DNA from 3 places in the Pseudodesulfovibrio senegalensis genome. Region 2 is predicted to be linked to each of the others. Evidence: predicted binding sites of a transcription regulator. Region 2 holds the regulator's gene; each other region holds the start of a gene.
The links. Region 2 encodes sigma-54, which starts transcription at its own class of promoters, with help from an activator protein. Its sites were predicted from a motif close to CTGGCACGGNNNNTGCTT; they were not measured.
Positions count from the first base shown of each region.

Region 1: ispD (2-C-methyl-D-erythritol 4-phosphate cytidylyltransferase) is a predicted target of sigma-54. The motif match lies at 5,416-5,433, and genes of this name have one in related genera.
Region 3: F8A88_RS03000 (motility associated factor glycosyltransferase family protein) is a predicted target of sigma-54. The motif match lies at 4,905-4,922, and genes of this name have one in related genera.

Region 1 covers NZ_WAIE01000009.1:96,674-104,621, forward strand. The annotation lists gene F8A88_RS15040 (glycosyltransferase) at 1-1,579, shown strand, start outside; gene F8A88_RS15045 (YkgJ family cysteine cluster protein) at 1,721-2,488, shown strand; gene rfaE2 (D-glycero-beta-D-manno-heptose 1-phosphate adenylyltransferase) at 2,511-2,996, shown strand; tRNA gene F8A88_RS15055 (tRNA-Ile) at 3,040-3,115, shown strand; gene F8A88_RS15060 (Nif3-like dinuclear metal center hexameric protein) at 3,293-4,297, shown strand; gene F8A88_RS15065 (zinc ribbon domain-containing protein) at 4,409-5,143, shown strand; RNA gene rnpB (RNase P RNA component class A) at 5,170-5,532, shown strand; gene ispD (2-C-methyl-D-erythritol 4-phosphate cytidylyltransferase) at 5,588-6,799, shown strand; gene F8A88_RS15080 (hypothetical protein) at 6,801-7,691, shown strand; gene cysS (cysteine--tRNA ligase) at 7,728-7,948, shown strand, end outside.
Region 2 covers NZ_WAIE01000001.1:1,238,825-1,246,772, forward strand. The annotation lists gene F8A88_RS05840 (LptA/OstA family protein) at 1-605, shown strand, start outside; gene lptB (LPS export ABC transporter ATP-binding protein) at 607-1,329, shown strand; gene rpoN (RNA polymerase factor sigma-54) at 1,596-3,008, shown strand; gene hpf (ribosome hibernation-promoting factor, HPF/YfiA family) at 3,049-3,597, shown strand; gene F8A88_RS05860 (PTS sugar transporter subunit IIA) at 3,600-4,049, shown strand; gene rapZ (RNase adapter RapZ) at 4,025-4,942, shown strand; gene F8A88_RS05870 (PTS sugar transporter subunit IIA) at 4,946-5,374, shown strand; gene F8A88_RS05875 (PTS sugar transporter subunit IIB) at 5,386-5,835, shown strand; gene F8A88_RS05880 (PTS sugar transporter subunit IIC) at 5,844-6,545, shown strand; gene F8A88_RS05885 (manganese-dependent inorganic pyrophosphatase) at 6,625-7,545, shown strand; gene F8A88_RS05890 (bacteriohemerythrin) at 7,715-7,948, shown strand, end outside.
Region 3 covers NZ_WAIE01000001.1:660,768-668,715, reverse strand. The annotation lists gene F8A88_RS03015 (sigma-54-dependent Fis family transcriptional regulator) at 1-876, shown strand, start outside; gene msrB (peptide-methionine (R)-S-oxide reductase MsrB) at 1,304-2,320, shown strand; gene F8A88_RS03005 (cysteine synthase) at 2,552-4,828, opposite strand; gene F8A88_RS03000 (motility associated factor glycosyltransferase family protein) at 4,952-6,751, shown strand; gene F8A88_RS02995 (hypothetical protein) at 6,891-7,088, shown strand; gene F8A88_RS02990 (phosphatase PAP2 family protein) at 7,125-7,733, shown strand; gene F8A88_RS02985 (ArnT family glycosyltransferase) at 7,744-7,948, shown strand, end outside.

The sequences.
Region 1 (7,948 bases), on a different contig from region 2:
CCTGCTGGAAATCGGGGGCCTGTGCCTGCAGGCCCATGATCCCGCTCTGGATGCCATGGCTTGCGGACTGCTGCAGAACGCCGTGGCCGCCAACCCGCTGGACGGGAACATGGCGCACCAGCTCTTGTCCGGAGACCGGGCCTGCGCCGTGCTGCCTCCGGCCACACTGGACGTCCTGCGCGCGGTGGCCGACAACTGGCGTGTCCCGAAAAACACCGGCTATTACGAGCGCCTTCGCAGCAGGCGGGATTTTGACAAGATACGTACTTTTGTGGAGCGCGAGGCCCAAAAGCAGCCGGACAACCTGTACTGGCGCGAACAGGCGTTGATCAACGGCGTGGTCAGCGCAAGCATGGATTGGACCGCGGACATGCTGGCCCCGGTGTTGGCCGACACGGGCGAACTCGACGGGCTTGAGCCTGTGCGCGCCGCTCTGGGCACCATGTTCGACCGCATGCACGGCAGGTGTGCTTCCGCGCAGAGCCTTGCCCGCCGGACCGGGGATGCGTTCGGCCCGGCCCAGGGCATGATGACCGCCGGTCTGTGTTTGCTGGACGCAGGAGAGCGCGAGCAGGCCGCGTCGCTTTTTCTGGAGGCCCTTGCACACCAGCCGTGGAATACCAGCCTGATCCTGCGCACGTATGATCTCGTGTTCGGTGTGGGGCAGGAGCGCGCCCCGCTGGATGGGGATGCCGTCATCCTCCTGTATTCGTGGAACAAGGACGTGGAGCTGGACGCCACCCTGCGGCATTTGTATTCGTCCGACCTCGGTTCGGCCCGGCTGGTGGTGCTGGATAACGGTTCCACGGACCGCACGGCCGAGGTGCTGGAGTCGTGGCAGCTGCGCTTCAAGCCCGAACGCATGGGCATCGTGACCCTGCCCGTGAATATCGGCGCGCCCGCGGCCCGCAACTGGCTCATGCATCTGCCCGAGGTGCAAGAAAGCGATTTCGTGGTCTATCTGGACGACGACGTGGAACTGCCCCGGGACTGGCTGACCACCCTCGGGGCCGCGGTCAAACGCTACCCGGACGCCGGGGTCTGGGGTTGCAAGGTGGTGGACCATGCCCAGCCCCTGCTCATGCAGCACGCGGACGGCCAGCTGACCCTGCCGGATGCCACCGGGGCCACCACGGCCAGCCTTGCGCCCAATCCCGTAAAACTTTCCGACCTGCATGTGCAGAGCACGGATACCGGGCTGTTTGATTACATGCGGCCCTGTGCCTCGGTCACGGGCTGCTGCCACCTGTTCCGCACGGAGCGGCTGTTGAAGACCGGAGATTTTTCCATCCACCTTTCCCCAAGCCAGTACGACGATTTCGAGCACGATCTGCGCCTGTGCGAGGCGGGCATGTTCCCGGTCTATACCGGGCATCTGCGCGTGCTGCACAAGAAACGTTCGGGCGCGGCATCGCGCGTTTCCGGGCCGGAAGAGGGCAACGCGCTGGGCAACCGCTACAAGATGCAGGCCATGCATGCTCGCAGTGATCTGCACAAGGCGGAACAGGCCGGGCTGGCCCTGTTGGAAGAGGACCTGCAGGCCAAGATGCGGGCGCTGGACGAACGTATCCGGGCATGACCAAAGGTGGCGGTTTTTCGCCCGGCAGGACTGTGCGGCCCCGGCTTGCCATGGGCGAAGCAAGCGTATACCACAGCGCAGGCGCGAAAGCAGACAACAAAAAAAGCAGGACCCGCGTCATGCGTGGGCCGGAGAATGGACATGAGCACGGACCAGACCAAGGAATTTCTCGAAAGCCTGCCCGAACTGGAAAAGGGCAAGACCTTCTGTTTCAAATGCTATCCCGGCATTTCCTGTTTCAACGAATGTTGCGGCGACCTGCAACTGGTGCTCACTCCCTATGACGTGTTGCGCCTGTGCCGTGAGCTGGACATGCCCAGCCGCGATTTCGTGCATTCCCACTGTGAGGTGGAAGTCATGCCCGACACCCGTTTTCCCATGCTGCGTCTGCGCATGACCGACAACGCCAGACGCAGTTGTCCGTTCGTGCGCGAGGCAGGATGCTCCGTATACGAAAACAGGCCGGGCGCGTGCCGCACCTATCCGCTGGGCCGGGCCACGCGGCCGAACGGCGAGGGCGGCGTGCAGGAACAGTTTTTCGTTGTGCAGGAACCGCACTGCCGCGGATTCGAAGAATCCACGGAATGGACCACGGATACGTGGCTCAAGGACCAGGGCTTTGAAATCTACGTGAAGTACAACGACAAGTACATGAATCTGCTGGCCCGCTGGAAGGAAACCGGCAAGTCCCTGCCGGATCAGGTGGTGCACATGGCCATGCTGGCCCTGTACCAGCTTGACGACTTCCGGCGCATGATTGACGAAATGAAGATGTTCGAGCGCGTGGATGTTCCCGAGGAGCGGCAGGCCGCCATCATGGAAAGCGACGAGGCCGCCCTCGATTTCGGGCTGGACTGGCTGGAACTGATGCTTTTCCGCACCAGCGAAACCCTCAGGCCCCGCGCCTGATCCCTGCCCGGAGGTAACGACCATGCTGCCCGACAATCCCAAGCTCCTGAGTATCCAGAGCTTTCTGAAAAAGAAGCGCGCCCTGCACAAGGGGCGGCGCATCGTGTTCACCAACGGCTGCTTTGACATCCTGCACCCCGGCCACGTGGACCTTCTGGCCCGCGCCCGCGCCCTTGGCGACGTGCTTGTGCTGGGTTTGAACAGCGACGAATCCGTGCGCAGGCTGGGCAAGGGAGCCGACAGGCCCGTGAATCCGCAGGCGGACCGGGCCTTTGTGCTGGCCGGACTGGCCTGCGTGGATTACGTGATAATCTTTCATGAGGAAACGCCTCTGGAACTCATCAAGGCCGTGCGGCCGCAGGTGTTGGTCAAGGGGGGCGACTGGACCCCGGACAATATCGTGGGTCGCGAGGTGGTGGAGGCCGCCGGCGGCGAGGTGCGCAGCCTGCCCCTGATCGAGGGCTTTTCCACCACGTCGCTCATTGAACGGATTCGTCAAGGAGCTTGACAAACGCCGCCGAATCTGCATACACAAATCAGCTCCGAAGCGTGGGCCAGTAGCTCAGTTGGCAGAGCCACCGGCTCATAACCGGTCGGTCCCAGGTTCGAATCCTGGTTGGCCCACCATTTTTTCTCCCACTGCAAAGGAGACGCGAGGAAGACATTTGCCGGACTTGATCAATCGTCTGACACCCTTCCCCCTTGAAACCCTCATCCGCATCGCGAGGGCAGAAGAAGGCAACGATGCTCCCCCAGGGGATACCCTAGGGGAGCATCTTCTTTTCGAGAGGAGCGCGTAACTATATGAAATCACTGGATATACTTTCAGTTTTCCGCACAATGGCACCCGAGGGATTTCAGTCCTCGTGGGATAATTCCGGTGTTCAGGTCGTTGGCGAAAGCCTGGATTGCTCCAAGGTGGGGGTCTGTCTTGAACCCACGCCGGAGATGATCCGCGCCTGCCTTGACTGGGGCGCGGGCGTCATTCTCACGCACCATCCCCTGTACATGAAGCCCAAGGGGCTGGGCAGCGAAAGTGCCTTTACCGAGGTGGTGCGCATGGTCATGCGTTCGGGCGCGTGGCTGTATGCAGCGCATACGTCGCTGGATTGCGCTCCGGACGGCCCGGCCTTCTGGCTGGGCGAACGCCTCGGGCTGGAAAGCGCCGGGTTTTTGGAAACCGCCCGCGAGTTCGCGCCCGTGGAGGTTTCCTTTTATTCGCCGCGTACCGTGACCCGGGACGAGGCCGAGATGTGGACCGAGCGCCCGGGCATGCACAGCGTGAGCCAGAGTGCGGCGGGCGAGGTTCGCCTTGTATGCGACCGCGACCATTGGGCAGGCGCGCGCAGTGCCGTGGAGTTCACTCTCGGCATGCAGCCGGAGTACTATGTGCGCGCTCTGGAGGCTCCGGCCCGTTCCGTGGGCTTCGGGCAGGTGGGCGACCTGCCGCAGCCGCTGGACTGGGCGGCCTTCATGGCCGAGCTGCAGGGTCTGGTGGACCGCGACGTGTTCACCGTCTGCGGCGATGCGCCGCAAACCGTTGCCCGCGTGGCCTATTGCGGCGGATCGGGTTCGTCCATGGCCGATGCCGCAGCCCGTGCCGGGGCGGATGTGCTGATCACCGGAGACATGAAGTATCACGCGGCCGTGGAAACGCCCGTGTGCATTGTGGATGTGGGACATTTTTCATTGGAAGAGGAAATGATGCGCCTTGCGGCTCTTGATCTGGCCGAGCGGCTCGGGCCGGAGCAGGTCGAGGTGCGTTTTTTCAAGGGAACCGAGCCGTTTCGCTTTCACGTCCGCGCGTGAGGCGGCCCGTTGCGGGCCACGGTATCCCGGTGCCCCGGGCGTCCGGCCACGGACGCGGGGCGCATGAACGTTTTTTCGCATTGTGCGGCAAAAAAAAGTCGAGAGGTAAACATGTATCAGAAACAGATTGAACAGCTGGTGGTGCTCCAGAGGGTGGACGACCAGATCATTGTTCTTCAGGAAGATCTGGACGCGGCACCGCGTGAGCTGGCCGAGCTGGAAGGCCAGTTGCAGGCCCTGATGGACCGCAAGACCCAGATCGAGGAAAAGCTGGACATGCTCGCGCAGCAGCGCCAGAAGCTCGATGGCGAAATCGAGGAAGACGGCGCCAAGATCAAGAAGAGCAAGAACAAGCTGATGATGTCGAGCAACACCAAGGAATATCACGCCATGATGCGCGAGATGGACAGCCTTGAAAAGCTCAACCGCATCCGCGAGGACGAGTTCACGGCCGTGCGCGAGGAACTGACCCGCCAGAACGAGGCCATGGAAGCGCTGGAAAAGGAAGTGGAAGAGGTCAAGGAAGAGCTTGCCGCCAAGCAGGCCAACCTCGAGGCTCGCACTGCCAAGGCCAAGAAGGCCCTCAACAGCCTGAACAAGAAGCGCGACAAGGCCTGCAAGGTGGTTCCGCCGCCGATTCTGGGCCGTTACGAATTCATCCGTTCCCGTCTGGAAAATCCGGTCATCGTGCCCGTGGAAGATGGCATCTGCAACGGCTGCCACATCAAGATTCCGCCGCAGAGCTACAACGACCTGCAAAAGGGCCAGCAGATCCTGAGCTGTCCCAACTGCCAGCGGTTGATCTATTGGAAGGAACATATCCCCGAGGCTTCCAAGGTCGTATAACCGGCCGGGGACTATATAGTTTTGACGGAGTCGGACAGGCTGTCGCCGCGGCCTTTGGCCGGGGAGGAAAGTCCGGGCTCCACAGGGCAGGACGCTGGGTAACTCCCAGGGGGAGTGATCCCCGGAAAGTGTCACAGAGAGCAGACCGCCACCCGGACTCGTCCGGGCGGTAAGGGTGAAAGGGTGGGGTAAGAGCCCACCGGCGGGTGCGGCAACGCATCCGGCCAGACAAACCCCGTCCGGAGCAAGACCAAATAGGAAAGCGCTTGAGGCCGGCCCGGCCGATGCTTTCGGGTAGGTTGCTTGAGGCGGCGGGAGACCGTCGTCCTAGAGGAATGACAGCCACCCCGCAAGGGGGACAGGACCCGGCTTACCGTCCGGCTCCGTCATGAATTTCATGTGCCCGCCAGTTCTGGGTGCGGGCCGCATGCGTGGGAACAGGGAATGAAACGCCGATTCGACAATACATGGGCCGTGGTGCTAGCCGCGGGGAACGGGTCCCGCATGAAGGCCGCTGCCGGTGTGCGCAAGCAGTATCTTGAATACCGCGGCGTGCCCCTGTTCTGGCATTCGGCACGCACGTTTTCGCGCATCGCACGCATTCGCGGGCTGGTGTTCGTGTTTCCCGAAGAAGACCTCACGGCCATGCGCCGCAGGATCAAGGACCTGTTCAAGACCGATGACCTCGGGCTTCGATTCGAGGTTGTGGCCGGTGGCGATCGGCGTCAGGATTCCGTGCGCAACGGCCTTTCGGTCCTGCCGCGGGAATGTGACGCCGTGCTCGTGCACGATGCGGCGCGGCCCTTTGCCCCGGCGCGCATGGTCCAGTCCCTGCTGGACGAGTTGGACAACGGCGCGCAGGGCGTGATTCCGGTTCGTGCGGTGACCGACACCATCAAGCACGTCGACGGACGGATCGTTTGTGCCACCCCGGACCGCAGCCGGTTGCGCGCGGCGCAGACCCCGCAGGCCTTTGAGCGGACCGTTCTGGAACATGCACACGAACTGGCCGAGGAGCACGGCTGGCAGGTTACCGACGACGCGTCCGTGTTGGAGAATCTGGCCGGGCTGGAACGTGCGGATTCCTGCGAAGTGCGCTGCGTGGAGGGCGATCCGGCCAACGTCAAGATCACCACGCCCGAAGACCTTGAACGGCTGCGCGAACCAAAGACCACCGTGCCCTGCACGGGCTGGGGGTACGACGTGCACCGCTACGGCGGGGATCGGCCCATGGTGCTGGGCGGCGTGCCCATTGCCGGAGCGCCGCAGATTGTGGCCCATTCGGACGGCGACGTATTGCTGCATGCGCTCATGGACGCCATTCTCGGTTGCATCGGGCAGGGGGACATCGGCACCCATTTTCCGGACACGGACCCGGCCTGGGACGGAGCCAGCAGCGCCATACTGCTGCGCGAGGTGTTGGTCATGGCCGAAAAGGCCAAGGCCCGTATCGTGCACGCCGATTTGACCGTCATAGCCCAGGTGCCGCGTCTGGCACCCCATGCCGCGCAGATCCGGCGCACCGTGGCCAACCTGCTGGGCCTTGATTCGGGGCAGGTCAACGTCAAGGCCACCACCGAGGAAAAGCTCGGGTTCACGGGTGAGAAAAAAGGCATCAAGGCAGTGGCCTGCGTAACCGCGCTCAGGGAGATATAAGGTGAAGTTTCTCGGTCGTTTTTCCAAGATACTCGTCGGGTTCGTGCTGTTCATGGTGCTGGCCTACGGCGGCCTGCAATGGTTTGTGCACGACCAGGTGGACAAGGGCATACATGAGGCCGTGGCGCGCATTCCGGGCATGGATGTGAAATATTCGCGGCTGGACGTGCGCATTTTCGACCAGACCGTGACCCTGACCGAGGTGGAGCTGAGCCAGGGCGCCAAGCGGATTTTCGCAGACAAGGTCGAGTTTTTCGATTTCGACGAAAAGCATTCCATGCCGCATCACATGCGCATGGCCGTGCAAGGGCTTGTCATGCCCGCGGACTTTACGCATCTGGGCGCGCTGGCACCGCTGCTGGAGGCTCTGGGCGTACTGGAATTGCGCGGCGACGGCGCGCTTGACTACGCGTATTCCCCAACGGACAAGGTCCTGCACGTGAACGATTTTCGTTTTGACGACAAGGAATTGGGCAACCTTGAACTGAGCATTGACCTTTCCAACGTTGATCTTGATGATTACCGTATGGAGAAGCTCGTGGGCCTGCACATCGGCGCGGGATCGCTGCGCTTTGTGGATGCCGGGCTGGTGGAGCGCATTTTCGAGACCTATGCGCGTTCCCGCAACATGAGCCGGGAAATGGCGCGCGAGGTCATGGTCGGCGAGCTGGAAACCCTTGCGGCACAGGCGCGGGCCGAGGACATGGAACAGGCCGCACAGGCGTATGCCGGGCTGGCCGGGTTTCTGGTGGAACCGGAGGGAATTCTGGTGCGCACCGATCCGGAACAACCCGTGCCATGGATGTATTTTTTCATGGGCCGAAACGGTGCGGAAAGCATCAATCTGCTGAATCTCACTGTGGAAGAATTTGCTGGTGAATCTGATCAATAGTTTTTAATTCAAGATAGTTATATCTGGAGCAAAACAATGAGACTGTACAATACCCTTGAAAGGAAAAAGCAGGAATTCGAACCGCTGAACGGCAACACGGTCAACATGTACGTGTGCGGCATCACGGCCTACGACCTGTGCCACATCGGCAACGCCCGTTCCAGCGTGGTGTTCGATGCCATGGTCCGTTACCTGCGCTACCGGGGGTATGACGTCAATTTCATCAAGAACTTCACTGATGTGGATGACAAGATCAT
Region 2 (7,948 bases):
AGGTCGCCAAAAAACCAGTGGCAAAGCAGGCTCCGGCCCAAAAACAACAAAACACGCCTGCCAACCAAAAGAAACAGGTGGTCATGAAGCCGGGCAAACCTGCTTCTGGTGCCGGACAAGTCAAAGCTCCCGTGGATACGGTTCCGCCCGCAAATGACGAGGCTGTTTCCACGCCTTCCGGCGTTCCTGTGTCCATCACGGCCGAACGCATGACCTATGACGAAAATCGCAAGGTGGTCGCTTTTGTTGGAAACGTTATTGCCAAGCACGAAGGCCTGACACTCTGGGCTGATAATATTTCCGCGTATTTCTCCTCCAAGGACGGAAAGAAGTTTCAGGTGGACAGCATTGATCGGATCGTGGCCAGAGGCAATGTTCGGGCAAAAAAGGGAAAAACCTCCGGCTCCTGTGGCAAGTTGACCTATGATGTGGGCAAACGGGTTTTGTACATGGAGGAAAAGCCTGTGCTCAAGGACGGTCCCAACAGCATCACGGGCGAGGTCATCCGTTACTATGTCCGGGAAAACAGGAGTGAAGTTGTTGGCGACAAGGGAAAGCGCGTGGAGGCCATCTTTTTCGCGCCCAAGGGATTGAAGGTACAATAGCATGGAAGGTCTGGTCGCCGCGAACCTCAGCAAACGATACGGACAAAAAGAGGTTGTCCACAGCGTGAACCTGAACCTGGGCAAACAGGAGGTGGTGGGACTTCTCGGTCCTAACGGCGCGGGCAAGACCACGACCTTTTACATGCTGGTGGGGATCGTCAAGCCCAACACCGGGGATGTTTCCTTCAACGGCCAAAACATAACTGACCAGCCCTTGCATGAACGAGCCCGCCTTGGCATCAGCTATCTGCCACAGGAAAGTTCTATTTTCAAAAAACTCACGGTTCGCCAGAACCTTGAAATCATCCTTGAACAGACCTCCATGACGCCACGCCAACAAAATGCCCGGGCCGAAGAACTCATGGATATGTTTACAATTTCCAAGTTGGCTGACCAGCCCGCCATGTTTCTATCCGGTGGCGAGCGGAGACGGCTGGAAATCGCCCGGGCTCTCATCCTCAACCCCAGCTTCATTCTGCTTGACGAACCGTTTGCTGGTATCGACCCCATTGCGGTTATCGATATTCAGGAAATCATTTCCGTACTCAAAAGTATGGGCATCGGAATTTTGATTTCTGACCATAACGTGCGTGAAACGCTGAATATTTGTGACCGCGCATACCTCGTATACGAAGGTACGATTATTCTTGAAGGCACGCCGGAAGTCATTGTTCAGGACAGTCAGGCCAGACAGATTTATCTGGGCGAGGATTTTTGCCTCTAAATCCATTCTCCTCCATTCCCTGTACCGGCTTCGTCCGGATTGTTCCCTTTTTCCCGAATTCCCGATTTACAGCGGCTGTGAACATTGGTACATTTTTTTCATGTAAAGAGTTTGATTTGAGGAAAAATAAAAGTCACAATAGGTTATGTTGATTCAAATTTAGTATAATTCGTTCCTGCTCATTGCGGATTGCACGAAATCCATGCAGGATAAATAAAAAATAACAACAAGTTTTTCCCAACAGGAAAAATCGGAACGGTACGTATATGGGACTTGAACTCAGGCAACAACTCAAACTTTCTCAACAGCTTGTGATGACACCGCAATTACAGCAGGCAATCAAGCTGCTGCAATTGTCGAGGCTTGAGCTGGTTGAAACCGTACAGCAAGAGTTGCTGGAGAATCCGTTTCTTGAAGAAACGGAAAATGAAGCCGTGTCCGAAGTCGAAGACGATCGCTCCGCCACAGAAGATGCCAACGACGCCCTAGTCAAGGATGCAGACTGGGAGAACTATCTTGGTGAGTTTTCCAGTACTTCGAAACAATCACACTCCCGGGACGCAGAAATCCCGGAAGAGGGTATGTCTTTTGAGGCACGGCTGGCCTCCAAGCCTTCGCTCGAAGGACATCTGAGCTGGCAAATGCGCCTTTCCAATTTTACGGATGAAGAAATTGCCGTAGGCGATGTTGTCGTTGGCAATCTCGACCACAACGGCTACCTCAAGGCCAGTGTGGACGAAATAATGTCCATGATCCCTGTGGAAGCCGAACTTGTGGAAAAGGTGATCCGCAAGATGCAGCTGCTCGACCCTGTGGGCATAGCGGCTCGCACCCCCCAGGAATGTCTGCTGGTCCAGATGAAGGTAGCAGGGTTTGACAGCGATCCTGTTTTGGTTTCATTGGTCACCGATCATCTCGAGGACCTTGAAAAGCACCGGTACAAGCCCCTTGTGCGCAAATTCAAGATATCCATGGAGGATCTCAAATCCTATCTTGACCTCCTCCAAACCTTGGATCCCATGCCGGGGACGAATTTTTCCTCCACAGAACCACATTACGTCAGCCCCGATGTTTTCGTATACAAGTTCGGAGACGAGTTCGTCATCATGCTCAACGATGACGGCCTTCCCAGTCTTCAAATGAACTCCTTTTACGTGGATAATCTCAAGGCCAGCAACGAAAAGGAAAAGGATTATTTTTCCGAAAAAATGCGATCTGCCGCATGGCTGATGAAAAGCCTGTACCAACGGCAACGTACGTTGTATAAAGTAGTTGAGAGCATTGTCAGATTTCAGAGGGACTTTTTTGAAGAGGGTGTGACCAAACTCAAGCCACTCATCCTGAAAGAGGTTGCCGAAGACATCAGCATGCATGAATCCACCGTGAGCCGGATCACGACCAATAAATACGTATCCACTCCCCACGGTATTTTTGAATTGAAATTCTTTTTCAACAGTGCTTTGGACTTGGGGGATGGCTCTCAGGTCGGCTCCGAGAGCGTCAAGGCACTCATCAAGCAACTTATAAGCGAGGAGAATCCGAAAAAACCGCTCAGTGACGAAAAAATCGGTGAAATTCTGAAAGAAAAACTCGATGTAAACATCGCACGAAGAACCGTGGCAAAATATCGTTCTGCAATGGGCATTGCCTCATCTTCAAAGCGAAAGGAGTTTTTCTAACAGGGCTTGTCAAATACCCACAAACTCAGGAGGGTAGTCCATGAACATCAGCTTCACCTTCAAGAACTTCGATCCGTCCGACCATCTCAAGAAGTATGCTGAAAAGCGCTTTGGAAAACTCGGCAAGTACGTGTCCCATTCTGACACGGCCGAGCTCAAGGTCAATCTCATGGTTGAGAAGTTTCGCCAGAAGGCCGATGTTGTGCTCAATGCGGACAATATTCATTTGTCTGCGTTTGAAACATCGGAGGACATGTATTCAAGCATCGACTTGGTGCTGGACAAGCTGGAAGCGCAATTGCGCAAATTACGCGAAAAGATGAAGGATCGCGGCAAGAAGGCCCGAGCCAACAAGGTCGTCCAGATGGACTATCTGTCTTTTTTGGAAAAGGAATCCGGCAACTGGACCCCGACAATCGTCGGCAGTGACTCCTATGAGCCCAAACCCATGTCCGTGGACGAGGCAGCCATGCAGCTGGACACCACGGACGGCGAATTCCTTGTCTTTCGCAATGCCGACACCGAAGGCATCAACGTCATTTATAAACGAAACAACGGCGATTTCGGATTGATCGATCCTGGACACTGATCATGAAACTTGGTGATTATCTTCAAGAGGCCTACATCGTCCCGGAACTTTCGGGAAGCAGCAAGAAACAGGTTCTGACAGAACTTGTGGCCCCCCTTGAAAAGGACAATAATGGAATGGACACGGACCAGGCGGTCCGTGTCCTTCTTGAACGGGAAGAACTCGGAACCACGGGAATCGGCGACGGTATAGCCATTCCCCATGGAAAACTGGATGCCATCGACAGGATTTCTGTGGTTGTGGGCAGAAGCACCAAAGGCATTGAATACGAAGCGCTGGACTTCAAGCCCTGCCACATTTTTTTTCTTGTCATGGCTCCGGAGCAGGTGGCCGGAATGCACCTGCGACTGCTGGCCCATATCTCTCGTCTGCTCAAGGATGAACACTTCCGTCAGGAATTTCTCAAGGCCGAAGACGCCAAGGCTCTTTGGCAAATCTTGAAAAACGCCTAACCAACAAGGATTTCATTTTGTCTTCAACATTTCCGGTCATCCTTGTCACCGGTTTATCCGGATCGGGAAAAAGTACAGCTCTCCGGGTTTTTGAAGACCTTGGCTATTTCTGTGTGGACGGCCTGCCCACAGCAATGCTCCCGAAGCTGGCCGAGATGTTTCAACCCAAGACAACCCAGCATCGTGGTCTTGTACTTGGGATGGATCTCCGTCAAAGCGATTTCATTCAGGAATGGGAAGAAGCCAATCAACAATTGGAAAAAATGGGCATAGACCTGACCATTCTGTTTCTTGAATGCCGCGCGGAAACTCTGGTCACACGCTATGCCACCACGCGGCGCCTGCATCCTTTGGAATCCAGGAACCTCGGGCTTGAACAGGCCTTGGAAATGGAAAAGGAAGTACTTGATCCCATAAGGGATTCCGCCGATCTGGTGTTGGACACCACGGACTATTCCATCCACGATCTGCGAAGAATTCTCCAAGAGAAATGGACTGATATTGAAAACAACCCGCGCGGAATGCGTGTGCGTGTGGTGACGTTCGGGTTCAAGTATGGCGTTCCACTGGAGGCGGATCTTGTTTTTGACCTCCGCTTTCTTCCAAACCCTTATTTTGATGAAAAACTACGGGAGCTTTCCGGCAAGGATGCACAGGTGTCTGATTATGTGCTCAAAACCGACCCCGGATCGACGTTCATGCAACGCTTCACGGACTTCATGATCTACCTCCTGCCTTTATATGCCGAAGAGGGCAGACACAGGATCACTGTGGCCATAGGCTGCACAGGAGGAAGGCACAGGTCCGTTTCCGTCGCGGAAAGTCTTTTCAGCCAATTACGCGAAGCCGGATATTCCTCTACAATCGAACACAGACATCTGGAGTTGGGATAAATCATGTCCGAATCAACCAAGTCCATTGGCGTTGTCGTGGTCACACACGGTAATTTCGGAGAAGAACTTGTGCGTGCGGCTGAAACAGTCCTCGGTGAGCAGGAGCGATGCTTTGCCGTCAGCGTCGACGTCAACAGGGAAGTGGACGCCACAGTGGAAACCATTCGCGCCAAGGCCAAACAAGCGGATGTCGGGGCAGGAGTCCTGCTCTTGACCGACCTGTTCGGCGGCTCTCCCACAACTCTCAGCCTTTCACTGCTGAAAGAAAACGAAATCGAGGTGGTTGCCGGCGTCAACCTGCCCATGATCATCAAGGCGTTGCAGGGACGGGATATGAAATTATCGGATATGGCCGCCGCTGTCAGGGATGCAGGCCTGCAGGGCATCGTGGTGGCCGGAGAACTGCTGCGCAAACGTACGGCAAAAAAATAGGATTTATGCCAATGGATTGGGTTCGTATAGACAATCGCCTCATTCATGGGCAAATCATCGAGACATGGTTGCCGTATACAGGCGTTAAAACCATAGTTGTCGCCAATGACCAGTTGGCTGCCGACATCATGCAGCAGCAGATCATGACCCTGGCAATTCCGGGTAACATCGAAAGCATATTTGTTTCGGTTGGTGCGCTCGAAACCGCGATTGAAACGCTCAACTCGGATTACCTCATCCTCTTCAACAACTGTGCGGACGCACGCCGGGCCTATGAACAGGGCGTTGCCTTTGAAACGCTCAACATCGGTAACGTGCATTACAGCCCGGGCAAACGGCAATTGTCCCCCAGTGTGGCGGTCAATGAAGAAGACGAAGCCTGTTTGCGTTTTTTTGCCAAAAACGGAATCGACCTCGACTTCAGGTGTGTCCCCAACGATACTGTGCAGGTCAAGTGGTGAGTATGTCTGTGGGAACTGTCGGCTGGTTTGCGCTCGTATCGCTTTTTTTTGCCGTCTTTTCCCTGTTCAGGAATACAATCAGCCTTGGCCTTCTCGAACGTCCGCTGGTTATCGGTCTTTTTTGGGGCGCTTTCTCGAATAATTACGAAATGGCACTGAGTATCAGCATTTTCTTTGAACTTTTCTGGCTCGACCTTATTCCGGCAGGAACCTATATTCCACCACATCTCACGGCTACGACCTTTGCAACCCTCAGTCTGTGCACATGGCTCAATGCTTCCGCTCCCGGTCAGGTTCTGGCCATCATCTTTGCTTGTATGCCTTTGGCATGGGCCGGAGCCCGGCTCGAAGGCTTGCTGCGCGAAAAGCAACGCAAAAGCTACAACCAACTGTTGAATTGGTCCAGAAAGCCGCTGGACCCAAGACTTCCGGGCCTGTTGATCGCACGCTCCACACTGACCGCATTCGCAGGATCCTGGGTTTTGTTTTTTATAACGATCCTCGCCCTGTACTGGGTACTGGACTGGTTTCTGTATAATTTTTCAAGTTTTCTCCAAAGCCTCGACATTACATGGCCCCACCTCTGGATAACGGCAACATTGGGAGGCGTCATGGCCCTCCGTCTTCGCCGGGCCTATGTCGTGCTGAGTATCGGGATCGCTTTTGTTCTTTTTTTCTCAATCTGGCCCGGAATAGCTTGGCAGCCGTAAGAGATTGTGATAATCCGAACATTCTGAAAATGACTTGATCAACAATTTTTCTCAAGTAATTTCAATAGGAGGACTTGATATGGCTATCGTAGTTGTTGGACACAAAAACCCGGATACCGACACCATTGCTTCCGCTATCGCGGTTGCTGATCTTTGGACCAAGCGCGGCATGGAAGCCAAGCCCATTGCACAGGGTGAAATTGCTCCCGAATCCGCTTTTGTTCTGGAAAAATTCGGTTTTTCCGCCCCGGAAGTGGTGACTGACGCCACGGACAAGCAGATCATTCTGGTCGACCACACCGACCTGTCCCAGTCCATGGACAATCTGGAAAAGGGCGAAATCGTCGCCGTTGTCGACCACCACAAGCTGGGCGACGTGACCACTCCCAACCCGCTGGAAATGTGGGTTTGGCCTGTTGGCTGCACCGGCACCGTGATCAAGGCAATGTATGATTTCTACGGCGTTGAAGTTCCCAAGAACATCGCCGGCATCCTGCTCTGTGCCATTCTGAGCGACACCGTCATGTTCAAATCCGTGACCTGCACCGACGCTGACAAGAAAGCTGTCGACGAACTGGCCAAGATCGCCGGCGTTGCCGACGTGATGGCTCTGGGCATGGAAATGTTCAAGGTCAAGTCCGCTGTTGACGGCGCTTCCGCCAACGAACTGGTCTTCCGCGACTACAAGGACTTCGACATGTCCGGCAACAAGGTCGGCATCGGCCAGCTGGAAGTCGTGGACCTGTCCATGCTGGACTCCCACAAGGAAGGTCTGCAGGCTGAAATCGAAAAGGTCAAGGCCGATGGCCGCCACTCCGTTTTCCTGCTGCTGACCGACATCATGAAGGAAGGTTCCGAAATGCTGATCGCCTCTGACGACGTTTCCGTTGTCGAAAAGGCTTTTGGCAAGGCTCCCGAAGGCAAGTCCATCTGGCTGGAAGGCGTCATGAGCCGCAAAAAGCAGGTTGCTCCCAACTTCATCAAGGCTTTTGAAGGCTAATATCTGGTCGGTAATGACTGTTCAGCCCGCCGGCAGCAATGTCGGCGGGCTTTTTGTTTATTCAGGGGTATGCCCATACGTTATTGTGATTTTTGTCACATGATGATGGGCCATTCAGACAGATCAAACTCGAGTTGCCTTCTCGCAACGCATTTTGTACTCGCTCTATATGACGTCACAACCGCGCCAACACATACAGCTTCTGATTGCCATTTTTATCGTACTTGCCGCAGGCACGATGGGGTACATGTTCCTGGAAACAGGGTGGAGCCTACTTGATGCCCTGTACATGACCGTCATAACCATCACCACCATCGGCTTTGGTGAAATACACGAACTCTCCACAGCAGGGCGCATCTTTACCATAGGACTCATTTTTACAGGTCTCGGCCTTGCTGCCGTC
Region 3 (7,948 bases), 580 kb from region 2:
CTGCTGGCGGAGTTCATCCACTCGGCAAGCCCGCGTGCAGACAAGCCGCTCATCCGGCTCAACTGCGCGGCCCTGCCCTCCGAACTCATCGAATCCGAACTGTTCGGCCATCAGAAAGGTGCGTTTACCGGAGCATTCCAGACCAAGCGCGGCCTGTTCGAGGTGGCGGACCAGGGAACCCTTTTCCTTGATGAAATAGGCGAGCTTTCGCTGGATGCGCAGGCCAAGGTATTGCGTGCCATTCAGGAAAAGGAAATCCAGCGCGTAGGGTCCGAACAGACCATCACCGTGGACGTGCGGCTCATCTGCGCCACACACCAGCCCCTTGAAGAACTGCTGGAGCAGGGGCTGTTCCGCGAAGACCTGTTCTATCGCATCAACGTCTTCCCGGTATTCATCCCATCGCTCAAGGAACGGCGCGAGGACATCCTGCCGCTGGCCGAGCACTTTCTGGACGATTTCACCCGCGAATACGGAAAGGAAGTCAAGCGCATATCCACTCCGGCCATCGAGCTGCTGACCATGTACCACTGGCCCGGCAACGTCCGCGAACTGCGCAACTGCGTGGAACGTGCCGTACTCGTGTGCGAGGAAGAGGTCATCCGCACCTACCACCTGCCGCCCACGCTGCAGACCGCGGAAAGCTCGGCCACGGGCACCAACCTCTCCTTTGGCGAGGCCGTTGCCAAGTTCGAGCAGGAGCTGCTGGTGGATTCCCTGAAGAAAACGTCCGGCAACATGCTGCAGGCCGCCCGCGATCTGCGCGTTTCCTACCGAATCGTGAACTACAAGGTCAAAAAGTACGGCATCGACGTCAAACGCTTCTCACAGCACAAGTCGGCCCGCCGAAAACGCAAAACCCAACGTACTGAATAAAACACAAGGCCGCCTCCGGGCGGCCTTGTTCGTTCCAGACCCAACAGCTGCATCATTCCACCCGTGCTTTGCTGCCCCAAGTAACAGCAACAGCATTTGTGATCGCAACGAATGAAACGGCCCGTTCAGAATTGCCCTGCCATTTGTTCCCTCACCACAAAATAAGACGCTGCCGCATTACTCTGCAACGTCCCCGCCCCCCCCACAGTTTTTCATCGCATCCACACACACGCCATTGACTCCGGCGAACCAGCTCTTAAATATAATAATTATCATTAGCAAAAAGTGAGGTCTCATGGACAAACACAATCCCCGAACAGCTGCCGCACCATGCACACCCCCAGTGGAGGTGTATTGGTCAATGCTTCTTGGCATGCTCCTGTCACTGTTCGTACTTTTGTCTGCAACCACAGCGGAGGCAAAAAACATGGCCCAAGTTACTGACAATATCGAAACCGCAACCCTTGCGGGCGGCTGCTTCTGGTGTGTGGAGGCGGACTTTCAGAAAATACCCGGCGTGGTCGACGTTATCTCCGGCTATGCGGGCGGAACCGAGCCGGAACCGAGCTACGAACAGGTGGCCGGTGGCAGGACCGGACACAGGGAAGCCGTGCAAATACGCTTTGATCCCTCGCAGGTGGATTATTCGCGCATACTGGGTACGTTCTGGAAACACATCGACCCCACGGATGCGGGCGGATCGTTTGCTGACCGTGGTTTCCAATATACTTCGGCCATTTTCTACCACTCGGACGAGCAGCGCATCGAGGCCGAACGCTCCCGCGCGAAACTTGATGATTCCGGCCGTTTTTCCGGCCCTGTCGTCACGGAAATTCTCCCCTTCACCACATTTTACCCGGCGGAAGGCTATCATCAGGATTTCTCGAAAAAGAATCCGGCACGGTACAATTCCTACCGTCTCCACTCCGGGCGCGAACGTTTCAAGGAACGGCATTGGGGGAAAAAGGCCTGCCCTATCACCCGGCCCGAAACCGGCAAACAGGACGCATATACCACGCCTCCCGACAGCGAACTGAAGGGAAAACTCACTCCGCTGCAATACCGCGTGGTGCGGGAGCAAGGAACCGAACCGCCGTTCGACAACGAATACTGGGACAACCATGAACCGGGCATCTACGTTGACATAGTCTCGGGAGAGCCCTTGTTCAGCTCACGGGACAAATTCGATTCCGGCACGGGCTGGCCCAGCTTCACCCGGCCTCTTGAAAGCGAAAACATCGAGGAACACGAGGACAGGTCGCTCTTTTCCACGCGTACCGAAGTCCGCAGCCGACATGGTGATTCCCACCTCGGCCACGTGTTCGGCGACGGGCCTGCCCCAAGCGGGAGGCGCTATTGCATCAACTCGGCGGCATTGCGTTTCATCCCTGCGGACCAACTCGAAGCAGAGGGCTATGGCCGATACTCGGACCTCTTTGAATGAATTTGAAAGCCTGGGGGCACAGAGGAAGACAAAAGACTTCGCCTCCGGCGGGCAGGGCGCTGCCCTGCGCCCGCAAGGGACGTGTTCCTTGACCCTATTCTGTTTTGCATTCTTCGAATGCAAAACGGGTACGCAAAGGCAGCCTCCTGTGCTGGTTGGCAAAAAACTGCGTCCCGTCCCGTGAAAACAGGGCGGGACGCAGCGTCAAAAAATTCCTTGCCGCCAAAGGCACTACACCCGATACACCTGCGGACCGGACGCACTGTCCTTGACCTGATATCCGGCCGAGGCCAGCTGATCACGCAAATGGTCGGACGCCTCAAAATCCCTGGCCGCCCGCGCCTTCTGACGATCAGCCACCATCTGCTGCACATCTTCGGGCAGCAGCGAGAGCGCCACAGGCAAGCTGTCACGATCCACGATGCCCAAAACATCGTCCACCGACAACAGCTGTTCCAGACAATGGCGGGCAGCCTCGCCGCTCATGCCATTTGCCGTGCACCAGCCGTTGACAAGCTTGATGAACCGGAACAACACGGGCCAGAAACGATGCAATGAGATATCCGCATCCATGGCCTCGGAAAAGCCTGCCTTGAGATCAAAAACAGCCTGACGCACCTCGTCGGGGATGTCGTCGCCCCGGTTGTCCACGGCAAGGCTCAATACGGCCGCACCGTCCTGCACGCGCCGCCAGTTGCGCGCCCACATGGCAACGCTCTCCTCCCCGGCGCACAGGGCCTTGCGATGCGAGGCCGAAAGCAACCAGAATCGCGCAGCCCGGGCATTGCCCGTCTGCGAAAACACAGTATCAAGATTCTGTCCGGACTCAGCCGCCACCTGTGGTCCCACGAGCCATGCCTGCAATTCCCGACCGGCCGCGCTCCAGATGGCGCGCAGGTTTTCCAGATGCGGGAAGCGATGCGACTCGCTGCCCAGAAAAACGTCGATGCGGTCCAAACCGGCCAAAGCCGCAGCCGCATGCTGCAAAAACCACGTGGGCCGCACATTGCCCCACTCGGTTTCCAGAATGTCGCCCCGCTTGAGGTCCATGAGCGTGGCCCTCTTGAGCAAGGTGAAATCCAGGGGGTTGTCCTTGACGTAGGCGTCAAGGTCCACGGTGCGCCCGGCGGAAACCTTGGTCATGTCCTGCGTTCCCAGTTCCCCGTACCGGGCATCGCGAAAAACGTCGAAATACACGCTGCGCAGCTTTTCGTAGGCAAGGCCATGCCCCAGCAACGAGCGGCAGACATCAAGCGCCTTCTGCTGTCCCTGTTCGGCCAGCGGCCAGACCATGCCATCGTCCACGCCCAAAAGCGCGGCCCGCTCCATGATGTGCCCACGGGCCTGTTTCACGAACGCGCTCCTATCCATCCCCGCCTCGCGCGCAGCAGCCAGGGTGCGGTCATCCATGTCCGAAAGGCCGCAGGCAGCCCGTACGTCCGCTCCGCGCGCCCGCAGATCCCGCAGCATCACGTCCAGCAGAACCACCCGCCGCCATGCGTCCAGTGCGGCAGGATTGTCGAGGCTCGGCCCCATGGAATACAGGCCCGCACCGTCCGCACAATCAAGGCAGACCGTGTCACCGGTCACCGTGGTCAGGCACATGCCCTGCGCCTCGTCCACGGCAAACAGCGGAGTGCTGAGATACCGCTCGCCCCCGTCCGGAAAAATCACCACGATCACGCCGCTGTCCATGGTCTCGGCCAACTTGAGGGCCCCGCCCATGGCCGCGCCCGAGCTCATGCCCACGAACAGGCCTTCCTCACGCGCCAGCCTGCGGCAGAGGTCAAAGGCCTCCTCGTCCTCCACGCGCAAAACCTCGTCCAGCGCGGTCTTGTCGTAAATGCCCGGCGGATAGGATTCGTGCATATTCTTGAGACCCTGAATGCGATGCCCCGCATAGGGTTCCACGGCGGCCACGAACACGTCACCCATTTCGTGCAGCCGTTTGGCACACCCCATGGCCGTGCCCGAGGTGCCCAGCGTGCACACGGCGTGGGTCACCGCACCGTTGGTCTGTTCCCATATTTCCATGCCTGTCCCGTTATAATGGGCATCGATGCAGGCCGGATTGTTGTATTGGTCCATGAGCACATATTTTTCCGGCTCTTCCCGCGCCATGCGATAGGCCAGTTCAATGGCCCCGTCCGTGCCCATATGCCCGGGCGTAAGCTCGATTTCCGCGCCATAGGCACGCAGGATCATACGCCGTTCCTCGCTGGCGTTTTCGCTCATGAGCAGCTTGACGCGGTAGCCGCGCACCGCGCAGACCATGGCCAGGCCGATGCCCGTATTGCCGCTGGTGGGTTCAATGACCGTCTTGCCGGGAACCAGCTCGCCCGACTCCTCGGCAGCGCGCACCATGGCCAATGCCACGCGGTCCTTGATGGAACCGCCCGGATTGCAGGATTCCAGCTTGGCCAAAATCTTGACATTCGGATTGGAATTGAGACGCCGTATTTGCACCAGCGGTGTGCCGCCAATGTGGTCAAGAACATGAGAACTCATGGCATTTCCTTGAAATCATGGAACATTTTATTTCTAGCTCGTTCTGCAGACTAGAGCAAAACAGGTTTCTGCGCAACTGGCACGCTCCATGCATTTTGTCAGAAGCATAACTGCAAGCGCAACATGAACCAAAACAGGAAGGACCATGCCATGGCAGGATACCCGTTTCTTGAACCCAACATCGACGTCCTGAAACAGATCGGCCACCCCATCCATCAGTGGCTCTCAACGCAGCAATTCGACCAATCCCGGCTCGAGGAACGCATCTTCGACAACAAGTTCGGGCTTGTTGATTGGAAAATGGACAACGGAAACGGCATGTTCGAAGCCATGCCGCCCTTCAGTTTTTACGAGCAGTGGAAGCCCGAGCCGGAAAAGGCCCGGACCAGCGCTTCCGTCATCATCGGCTGCAATGTGGGCTATGGCCTCAACCACCTGCTCATGAACACTCCGGACTCCCACAAAATCATCGTGGTCGAGCCGCGCCCGGAAATGCTCATGGCCTGCCTCGGCCAGTCCGACTACAAGGCGTTCATCGAAAACAAGAAACTGCATTTCTGCCCGCCCAACGAGGACTACCTGTATCAGGTCATCAAGAATCTGGACCTGCAATACATCTATGGCCGCATCCACATGCGTCTGGACATCCCCAGCCAGCAGCTCGGCCCGGAATACGCAGTCTGGGCACGCAAGACCAAGCATCTGCTGGAAAACTTTTCCGTGGAACTGGCCACCCTGCGCCTGCGCCAGGACATCATGGTGGGCAACGAACTCCAGAACTTCCAACAGGCCATGGACAACGGCAGCCTGATGCCCATGAAGGAACGCGGCACAGGCGTCGCCGCAGTGATCCTCGGGGCCGGGCCTTCTCTTTCCGACCACGCCGAAGCGTTGCGCAAGACCCCGGGCCACGCCCTGTACACCACGGCGTTGCAGACCATGCCGGTCCTGCAAAACCTCGGCATCAAGCCGCACTTCTGCCTGTCCATCGACTACGACTCCAGCATGCTCCGGACATATGACCGACTGGATCCGGAATTCGCGCACGATGTGCCGCTGATCTATTCCACCAAATGCAACCCGGACCTGGTCAAACGCTACCCCGGACCGACCCTGCCCCTGTGGACCATGGGCGGCATGGGAACCTTCGTGATGCAAAAACACGAACTGGTGCTGGACGCGGGCGGCAACGTGAGCCTTTCGCTCTCGCGTCTGCTGCGCTGGATGGGCGTGAGCCACATCGTCTTGGCCGGACAGGACTTTGCATGGCCCAAGGACCGTTCCCACGCCAAGGGACACCACGCGGGCGAACGGAAAATCAAATTCGACCCCAAGCGCCATCAGAAAATCAAGAACGCCCACGGCGAGGAGATCATTTCCACGGTGCAGTACCTGACCTCCAAACGCGAAATGGAGGCCGACATCAAAAAAGCCGAACTGCCGGTATTCAACCTCTATGGCGGCGGCGCCATCATCGAGGGAACCCACATGGTGGACATGAAACAATGCGTCACCAAGGGGCTGCTCGCTTCGGTTCCGGGCAGCGTGGAAAGCTTCATGCAGGAATTGAACAGCTGCTGTCATCCGCGCCAACGCCTGAATCTCGTCCCCCGCAGCCACAAGTGGAGCGTATCGTTCCGCAACGTGGAAAAACGCCTTTCGCGTCTGTTCCGCAAGGTGGGCAAGAATCAGGAGGAAATCCACAAGACCATGGGTGAAGTGGAAAAATTCATCAAACAGGACCCCCTGTACATACCCTACCTGTTCAACGAAACGCTGGACATGGCCGGACTGACCCGCGCCAAACAGCGCTATGAACCGCAGGACCTCGGCGAATACAAGCGCATCATCAAAAAGGTGCTCAAGAAGGTGCGCGAGGTGGACCGCTGCGTATGCGGCGAGAACAAGGAACAGGCAGCCTGATTTTCAGAGGCCGAATCATGGTCCCTGTGTTGCGCGGCCCTGCCGGATTGTCCGGCAGGGCTTTTTTGTGCCCCCCCTTGCGCACAGGCATGAACAACACACTTGAACAACGGAGCGTTTCCTGAAATAACTTCCGCTCATGAGCGACAACAAACCCTACCTCAACGAGCAGGGCGATCTGATCATCCCCTTTGCCTGTTCCGAGCACGAATACAAATACTGGAAAAAGGAAGGCCACAGCCTTGCGGACATCCTCCGCGAACTGGACGCGCCCGAAGACGTCTGGAAACGCTATACATTCGAGCCGCGCAAAAAGGACGAAGCCAAACAGGACTAGCTTGCCCAAACTTTGGTTTCTGCCTACAAAACCTCCATGCGATTTTCCCGCACCACCATAGACTGGCTGTTGGCCTCCCTGCCCCTGCTGGCGACACTGGGCGTTCTGGCGATCTGGTTCCCCCACGAAAAAGCCGTTGCCGAGCACTTTGCCCAACTCAGGCCCCATCATCCGAGTCTGACCGGTCTGTTCCAAATCATCACGGACTGGGGCAACGCGGTCTTTTACGCAGTATACCTGTTCCTGCTGTTCCGCGCGTGGCGCACCAAAGACCGCAAGCTGGCCCGGTTCGTGGGCGTATACATCGTCGCCCAGCTGCTCATCGCGCTGGTTGCCGTTCGCTTTCTCAAATTCACCATAGGCCGCCCCCGCCCCGGCGGAGAGACGCTGTTCCAACCGTTTGCCTCCAGCGGCTCCATGCACTCGCTGCCTTCGGGCCACACCACGGAGATAACGGGCGCGGCCCTGCCGTTTGCCCTGCGCAACCGGCGCTCGCTGCTGTCGCTGGGCATTGGGATGGTCATCGGGCTGGTGGGCTTTTCGCGCATCTATCTCGGCTGGCACCACCCCACAGACGTATTCTTCGGCTGGCTGCTCGGCTCGGTGACCGGGTTCGCCATCAACACCTTTGCACCCAAGGATTGAAATGCCTCACATGGCCGCACGAATTACCGACTCCATATGGAATTTCTGCGAACGGCATCCATGGCTGTTCATGACCGTTGCCGTGATCGCGCAGACGTGGTTCACACTGAACAACCGTGCTCTGTGGTTCTCGGACGAGGTACGCTACGGCAACGCCTACCAGAATCTCGTGCAGCACGGCGACTGGATGGTGCTCTCGCTCAACGGCATGCCCT